Spartinivicinus marinus: one gene and its partner. Each later gene encodes a partner of the first gene's protein in a complex. Links are inferred from orthologs where the notes say so. Each region holds a gene or a part of one and is shown on either strand. Other genes may lie near its edges.

What was found. The genes of interacting proteins can lie anywhere in the genome.
Region 2: the proteins of OQE68_RS11655 (region 1) and trxA are in contact, whole or in part, in an NMR structure (PDB 2IPA), measured with the Bacillus subtilis proteins. The link is inferred for Spartinivicinus marinus from one-to-one orthologs.

The regions. Positions count from the first base shown.
Region 1 is NZ_JAPJZK010000001.1:2,611,268-2,616,582, reverse strand. What follows is about bases 1,400-4,203. They hold OQE68_RS11655 (arsenate reductase ArsC), read left to right. Parts: upstream 1,400-2,478; coding sequence 2,479-2,928; downstream 2,929-4,203. Other genes in these bases: OQE68_RS11650 (FAD-dependent oxidoreductase), read right to left, coding at 3,081-4,203; OQE68_RS11660 (hypothetical protein), read left to right, coding at 2,272-2,394; OQE68_RS11665 (hypothetical protein), read right to left, coding at 1,400-2,181. In the rest of the region: OQE68_RS11670 (asparagine synthetase B family protein), read right to left, coding at 1-1,222; more of OQE68_RS11665, read right to left, coding at 1,228-1,399; more of OQE68_RS11650, read right to left, coding at 4,204-4,304; OQE68_RS11645 (LysR family transcriptional regulator), read left to right, coding at 4,411-5,298; OQE68_RS11640 (flavin-containing monooxygenase), read right to left, coding at 5,299-5,315. UniProt on the Bacillus subtilis protein: Catalyzes the reduction of arsenate [As(V)] to arsenite [As(III)]. In vitro, can dephosphorylate para-nitrophenyl phosphate (pNPP).
Region 2 is NZ_JAPJZK010000001.1:3,236,470-3,239,954, forward strand. The notes cover bases 572-3,485. They hold trxA (thioredoxin TrxA), read right to left. Parts: upstream 2,235-3,485; coding sequence 1,908-2,234; downstream 572-1,907. Other genes in these bases: rho (transcription termination factor Rho), read right to left, coding at 572-1,188; ppx (exopolyphosphatase), read left to right, coding at 2,547-3,485. Outside these bases: more of rho, read right to left, coding at 1-571. UniProt on the Bacillus subtilis protein: Participates in various redox reactions through the reversible oxidation of its active center dithiol to a disulfide and catalyzes dithiol-disulfide exchange reactions.

The sequences.
Region 1 (5,315 bases):
GAGAAAACATATGTTTTACATCAGGCGTTAATAGTTTTTCCAATTCATCATATGCTCGCTGAAATGACTTTAAATAAGTCACTTCACGTGTTTGCCTGGTTAACCCCATAAAGTCAGTGCCATACCACTGACTTAGCAACATTCCATAGTTTTTTGGCCCTCCAAAACATGGATCACCGCCTTCACCGTTAAAAATCCACTGACTATAGTTACTTGCATACTGCGCTAACTCAAAATTTGGTACTGTTATAGGGTCACCAATGGGATCATCTAATAACCAAATAATATTTTTTAAACGGTGCAAAAAATGTTTAGGTTTAATATGAACCTCATGATGGCTAGTTTTGTACCTTTCTGCCACTTGTCTCGCATACTCCAATTCATTAGGGTATTTTTTTCCAAAATGAATTGAAAAAGTATTCAATTTATTCTGGTACAAACTTGCCAGTTCGGCAGTAACTACACTTGAATCTAACCCACCAGATAAAAATATACCCAACTCTCTGTTGGCTGGCAACCGATCTAAAACCGCAGAGGTTAATAGCTTTTTAAATTGTTTGGCAGAATTATCAGCATCATGATATTGATGATTTTCTTTCATTACTTCCTGCTCAAAAAGAAAGTAACGCTTTATCGAGTACTCATGATTTTTCCATGTTAGATAATGGCCTGCAGGAAGCTCATACAACCCTTTAAGCATCGTATTACAGCCAGGTACAAAGCTAAAACTAAGATATTGTGCAAGCGCAGAATTATTAAGCTGTGGAGTAAAAAGCGATAATTGGTGTATAGCTTTGGGTTCCACAGCAAAAAATAAGCTTTGGTTTATTTGACTAAAATATAATGTTTTTTGTCCAGCACCATCTCTAATTAAATAGCCTACGCTTGATTGCTTATCATATAAAACAATAATAAAAGCACCTTCAAGTCTACATAGCTCATTAATACCACTACGTAAGTAGCTTGTTACTACATCATGTGGTTTTGTGTTATAAGAGTCGCCAGTAAAAAAACCATTAATGATCAATGTTACGCTTTCTTTTTTCCATACCCCGACATGAAAGTTCTGGCTGGCATTTTCAGGAACAGTGCCAACAGCTGCAACCAGTGCTTCTGTTGTAACTTGCTGTAAGCCATTAGCAAAACGGTGTTCTAGCTGACTAGCCATTTTTTGAATTACTGTTTTTGGTTGATTACCAAAATACCCAACAAGTCCAGTCATATGTTTTATCCAAAATCATCGGCTAAGGAAAAAGACACATAACTGGCTGTTGCAGCTGCAGCACCCAATACCAGCATATCTTGTAGTTGTGATTTATCTTTACTGATTAGCTGAGTAGATAGTGGATAGGGCAACATATCAACAGTACATTTTGTTATTCTCATTCGTTTATATAGTGATTTTGCTTGTTTAATTTGTTCTTCATAGTAACCCAAGTCATATACCTGTGTATCAGCTAGCTTGACATTAAAATTTCTTTCAATCGCCTGCACCATATTTATTTTATTTTGATTTGTACCATGTAGTAAAACAACAGGCATATTTTCGGCTTGTTCTAATAGGTTTTTAAATTGATCCTTTAAATAATGAGGATAACCATCTTGAGATACTATTAAAGCTTTTGAACGCATATGCTCTTCATTTAGTATTAAACAGTCTACAAATAAAGGATCATCAACAACTACTATACGATCAGCACCATAATCAAAAATATCTGTTTCTTGATTGTTAGCTGGCGGTTTTTTTAACTTTGGCTTATCAACTAAATAGCTATTATTTCTTTTAGCGTTTACCCAGCGTCTATAGTAATCAGAAAAATCCTCTATGCTCATTGGCTTATTGGATTTAATCACTAATTTAATAGCTACTACAAATAAAAGAGTAGCGATAATTAATCCAATATAAGACAAGGCACCAATAAGGATTGCAGAAAAAATCCCACAAAAAATGACAACAAAAATAATAGGCGCTATAAGCGACTTTGCAGATGTCTTCAAAAAGACACTATACAGCATATTTTTAGTAAAGTATCGGGTATTGAATGCGCTAGCCTTAATCTCCAGTTTCTTCATTTTATTGTCATTAAATGGTTCTGTTTTTGCGCGAAATATAAACTTATAACCACAGGAGCATTGCGTATTATATCCTTTTAAAAAGCGTTCACATGATGGACAAATCATTATGGCGCATCCTTGCTAACCTTTTTTAACCAAAGTGTTATAATTAGGCTTTACCAAACTTGTATTTATAGCCTAGCAGGACTAGCCCAAATGTTTCATCGGATATCAAAAATTCTGGACATTCTGACTAAACAGTTTTCTTTATCTTCCGATAAGCCTGATGTCTCCAAGACTCAGCAAACAGCAACACCAGAGTGTTCAAAAGATTGGTAAATCGATTAGGGTGAAACTGGTAACCAGTTTAAAAGTTATGTAAGCCTTGATATCATTGGGCTATAGAAGGCACCTATAATAATTGTGATCAGACGAAATACTCAAGCTAATATGATACGCATTTTATTCTTATGTACTGGCAACTCCTGTCGTAGCCAGATGGCCGAAGGCTGGTTAAAACACTTAAGACCTGATGATTTTGAAGTTTACTCTGCAGGTATTGAAGCTCACGGGTTAAACCCCTATGCTGTACAAGTAATGGCAGAAGCCAGTATCGATATTAGCCAACAACTGTCTCAAACAGTTGACCAATTGCCAGAGCGTCAGTTTGAATATGTTATTACTGTTTGTGACCATGCTAATGAAGTATGTCCAGTGTTCCCTGCTAAAACTAAATTCATCCACCACAGCTTTGAAGACCCTCCCAAACTAGCAGCCAATGCATCAAATGAAGAAGAAGCTCTTAGCTGCTACCGAAAGGTATGTGAAGACATTAAACAGTTTGTTCAAGAAATAGACTCAGCATTAATATAAAATAATCATGTTGATACAAAAATGCTTGTCTTCCCATTAATTACATATATTTATTGAGCTCTTTTTAGGGGTATTTTTGTATCTTTATTTTAGCTAGCGGAAACCTTTGCTATTCAGTTACTGTATGCACCTTCCGCTTTATCTCTTTAACATCAAAACCGCTGCGCATTGAAAGGCGTATCTTCTGTACCAATAGAAGAAGTAATAAGCTGGCAAATCAATTCGGCAGAACTTAACGCATGGGTCCACCCTAACATTCCATGGCCAGTATTGAGCCAAAGATTGGCAATTTTAGTCTGTCCAATTAACGGTAAACTGTCGGGAGTCACTGGGCGTAATCCACACCACTGTTGCAGTATCTGATTGTAATTGCCTGCTTCTGGAAGCAACTGACGTGCAGCGGACAGCATATTATTAATGGCTGCAGAACGAATACTGCTCCCCCACCCTGAAAATTCAGCGACCCCCGCAATTCGTAAGCGATTGCCAAGGCGACAATAAACTATTTTTCTTTTCGTGTCGGTAATTGAAATATCCGGGCATTTATCTGTTGCCGGAACAGTAAGGCTATAACCTTTCATTGGATAGATCGGCAATTTGATACCTACTTTTCGTGCCAGCTGCACACTACTACACCCACAAGCAATCAAATAGTGATCAGCATGTACTGAACCTGTCGGCGTACTCAACCCCAAAACTCGCCCTGACGCAATTCGAATATCAGTAACGGGACTGGCCAATCGTGACCGAAACCCTTGCTGCTGCTGTAGCCTGGTGTACATTTGCTGACAAAAAAGCGCTGCATCGCCACTCTCATCCCCTCGTTGTATTAAAGCACCAATTGCATTAGCCGCTTGACCATGAATTCCAGGGACATCCTGCAGCTGTTTACTAGAAAGTTGCTGTCCAACAGCGTTATCACAAGCCTGACTCAAGTTCTTTTGGTCGAAGTAAAGATAGAGCTTTCCTGATGCAGGGCGAAAGTCAAATGATAACCCCAGCTGGTGCTGCAGTGAGGTCATTAACTCACCTGAACGAATACCTAGCTGTTGCATGGCTAAAGAAGATTTTTGAGTTTGGGCACGCCGAGAACAGGCCAATAGCTTTAGCCCCCAGCATAAAAAATCAAAGCCTGCTTCGTGAGTTATAGCCAAGGTTGGATCTTTACCCAAAATAGCAAGGGGGAGTTGCCTGAGCAGACCAGGCTGATTGATCGGACTATTGTAGTGATACGAAAGCTGGCCACCATTAGCGTGGCTACAACCGGTAGCAGGCTCGGTAGCCTGATCTAATAATTCCACTTCAAAGCCTTGCTGGAGCAACATCCAGGCTGAGCTTAGCCCTATAACACCTGCTCCAACGACAGCAACTTTCATTCTTCAGCCCCTTATCAGTTAACCCAACAATTGTTAAATAGTTATTGTCGAAGAACCCGAGCATAAGAAATAATAGAAATATGTGTATTTTGTATAACTAAATGTTATGGCCCTTTCTGCCCGTCATGTAGAAATTTTTATAGCAATCATGCGAGCCGGCTCTCTGACTGAAGCCGCTCGCCAACTGCATATATCACAGCCGGCTGTTACCAAATCGTTGCAGCATGCTGAACAACGTCTTGGTTATCCTTTATTCCAGCGACTTGGTGGAAGACTGCAACCCACTCCTGAAGCCAAAGCTTTGTTTAAGGCCGCTCAAGATGTGGAGCACTCATTGCAACGGTTGAACCAACTAGGGCTGCGAATGGCAGCACTGGAACATGGGATGCTTGAAATCATGGCTCCTCCAGCCCTGGCACAAGAGCTGCTGCCCATACAAATCAGCCAATTTCAACAGAATTATCCCCAACTACAGATACAATTAAATGTGCAGCAGAATGCTGATATTGCTAACCATATCGCCCAAGGTGAAGCAGAGCTAGGCATTGTTCATTTTCCTACAGACGCTCCTGAGCTGGCGATGGAGTCTCTAGGAAACAGTAGTATTGTTGCATTAATACGACAAGAGCATCCTTTGGCATCATCTGATGTTTTAACACGAGATCAATTAATCAATGCCCCTGTAATCTGGTGTTCTGGAAATACCTGGTGGGCACAGTTAATGGCCCGTGAATTACCTGGATTAAAGCGAGAGAAGTGTCAAAATCAGGTCAACTACTTTGCGGTTGCCTGCCGCATGGCTACCCAAGGACTAGGCATTGCCCTGGTAGATCGTTACTCAATACCTTATTTACTACCAAGTGATTGCAAAGTATTGCCTGTTGTTCCAGAAATTCATGTTTCGTTAGGCATAATCTATCGTCGCTATCAAGCATTATCACAACCAGCGAAGTTGTTTATAAAAGCGCTAAGGAAAACTATGTTTAGTGATTAGTTAGGTAGTGTTTGCTT
Region 2 (3,485 bases), 620 kb from region 1 along the record:
AACCGCAGAAATTTCATCCATAGGGTGCAGAATTTTGCGTAAAATCCACATCCGTTGTAGCTCTTCTTCGGTTGTCAGTAAGTCTTCACGACGAGTACCGGAGCGGGTGATGCCAATAGCAGGGAATACACGTTTTTCAGATATTTTTCTATCTAGGTGTAATTCCATATTACCGGTTCCTTTAAATTCTTCAAAAATAACTTCATCCATTTTTGAACCGGTATCAACTAATGCGGTAGCCATAATGGTTAAGCTGCCACCTTCTTCTATATTACGGGCTGCACCAAAGAAACGTTTTGGTCGCTCTAGGGCATGAGCATCCACACCACCTGTTAATACTTTACCTGATGAAGGAATAACAGTGTTGTAGGCACGGGCTAAACGAGTAATAGAGTCAAGTAAAATAACGACATCTTTTTTATGCTCAACCAGTCGTTTAGCTTTTTCAATCACCATTTCTGCCACTTGAACATGGCGAGCGGGAGGCTCGTCAAAAGTACTGGCAACGACTTCACCTCGAACTGAGCGAGCCATTTCTGTTACTTCCTCTGGACGCTCGTCAATCAATAGTACAATTAGGTGGCATTCTGGATTGTTACGGGCAATATTAGATGCAATATTTTGCAGCATTAGGGTTTTACCCGCCTTTGGTGGTGATACAATCAAGCCGCGTTGGCCTTTACCAAAGGGAGCAACTAAGTCAATTATGCGGGCAGTGAGGTCTTCTGTTGAGCCGTTGCCTGCTTCCATTGTTAATCGTTCTTGAGGAAACAATGGTGTGAGATTTTCAAAAAGAATTTTATTTTTTGCATTTTCAGGTTTATCGAAATTGATTTCGTTAACCTTTAAAAGTGCAAAATAGCGCTCACCATCTTTAGGTGGACGAATTTTTCCTGATACGGTATCACCAGTGCGCAGATTAAAGCGGCGGATTTGGCTAGGTGAAACGTAGATATCGTCAGGACCGGCTAGATAAGAACTATCAGAAGAACGCAAGAAGCCAAAACCGTCTTGCAGAATTTCTAATACTCCATCGCCATAGATATCTTCACCACTGCGCGCATGGCGTTTTAATATGGTAAAGATGACATCCTGTTTACGAGAGCGGGCTAGGTTATCAAGCCCCATCTCGGTGGCTAATTTTAATAATTCAGGAACGGATTTTTGCTTTAGCTCGGTAAGGTTCATAGTAAACTAAGATACGTTGATGAAAGGTAACTCTCTGTAGATGCTGAATGCAACGGAGGAACTGCTCTCTGGTTTGGGTAGCGTTAAGATTAATTTGTCTGGATTGCTTTAAATAACCTCTACCTTCTATCGCCTGATTATTTCTTAGCTGTAGCTAAGTGGTAGTTGGTCGCCGTTATCATTTTGAGTTACTCGGATTATTAATCACTGTAGTTTTTATAAGCAACTCTTTATAAAACCTCTTATATAAGAACCTTTTTATAGGTGCCTCTAATAAGTGTCTCTTTATAAAATACTCTTTATACACAGTGGTGTTATTCACAGCTGTGTGAAGAGTAACCATATTTATCCGCAAGACCTATCTATAAGGCGGTTTAAATAGTGAGAGTAACTTAATCTACAGATCGCCAATTATATAACAGTCTTCATTATTAAGATGCTTGTCATTATATAAGACGCTTGCTTGCTATTTATATACGATTGACATCTATATGTGAATATTTAACGACTATAGATTTATGAGTAACGGTGGTTATTAAGGTTAATCTAACACTGAATAATAGAAACTGTCGAGATTTAAGTCCAGTATTAATTGAAAAATAATTGGATAAATACCAAAAGTTGAAGTCAATCCTCAGAAGTACCAAGGGCTGTAGGATAACTGCGGTTGTTATTAACGAAGCAGAAAGGGGGGGGATTCCCCCTTTAAAGCCTTTCTTTTAGAGGTTGCCTTCCAGAAATGCTACAAGCTGACTTTTTGAAAGGGCGCCAACTTTGGTGGCCTCTACATTACCATTCTTAAACAACATGAGAGTTGGTATACCACGAACACCGTACTTAGGAGGCGTCTCTTCATTATCGTCGATGTTCAATTTACATACTTTCAGGCGGTCTTTATATTCGTTAGCAATTTCATCAAGAATGGGAGTGATCATTTTGCATGGCCCACACCATTCTGCCCAATAGTCGACAAGAACCGGCCCTTCGGCATTGAGTACATCTTGATCAAAACTTTGATCCGTTACATTAATGATATGTTCGCTCATTGTTGAAATCTCCAGCATTTATTGCAAGTCAGTCAATTGCCCCTATCATAGCACTGTGCCGTAACAGCTGAGAAGCTATATGGCTGAGAAGCTATATAGTCCATAGTCGAGAAACTATGAGGGGTAACGTTGTATTCGACAGTTGCTTTCCTTTACGACTATTGTGCTTGCAAATAACAGGTTTGCAAATAACAGACTTGTAAATTGTAGGTTTGCAAATAGTAGGAAACAAAATATGCCGAAACTATCCCTAACCAGTGGTTTATTTTGTTAAGCTATATCACTTTGTCATTGAAATTATTGGCATAGCTAATGACCGCAAGGATATCTCGCTCAAATCACTCTGACCAGTGTTTAATTGCTGCAATTGATCTTGGTTCAAATAGCTTCCACATGATTGTGGCTCGTTTGGACCAAGGAGAAATAAGACCGTTGGAACGACTGGGGGAAAAAGTCCAGTTGGCTGCGGGGCTTGACGATGATGACTATTTAAGTGAAGAAGCCCAGCAGCGCGGCCTTGACTGCTTGAGGCGATTCGCTCAATACACTAAGCACTTAGAGGTGGGTAAGGTGCGAGTGGTAGGCACGAATGCGCTTAGAGTGGCCCACAATCGTGATGATTTTATTAAACGTGCTCAAGAAATTCTTAGCCACCCTATAGACGTTATCTCTGGTAGGGAAGAAGCACGTTTAATTTATCTTGGTGTCTCTCACACTCAGGCAGATGACTTGGGGCGCCGGTTAGTGGTGGATATTGGCGGAGGAAGTACAGAGTTTATTATTGGTCAGCGCTTTGAACCTCAGTTGCTCGAAAGCTTGCATATGGGGTGTGTAGTGTACAGTCAGCAATTTTTTGAGGGTGGCACCATTACCAGCAGACAGTTTCAGGAAGCCTATTATGCTGCTCGCCTGGAGCTTTTAAATATAGCCGCTCCTTACAAAGAGGCTGGCTGGGAAGATGTGATTGGCTCATCTGGAACGGTAAAATCTATACAAAATGTTTTGCTTGCAAAAGGCTTAACCAGTACGGGTATTACGGCTGAGGGTATGGAGGAGCTGCGTAAGTATATTGTCAGTGTTGGCCATATTGACAAAATGATGCTTGAAGGTTTAAAGCCTGAACGTGTCAGTATCTTTCCTGCAGGTCTGGCAATCTTAATGGCAGTGTTTGACGCTTTTAAAATAGATCGAATGAACTATTCAGAAGGCGCGCTAAGGGAAGGATTGCTATATGACATGGTAGGCCGATTG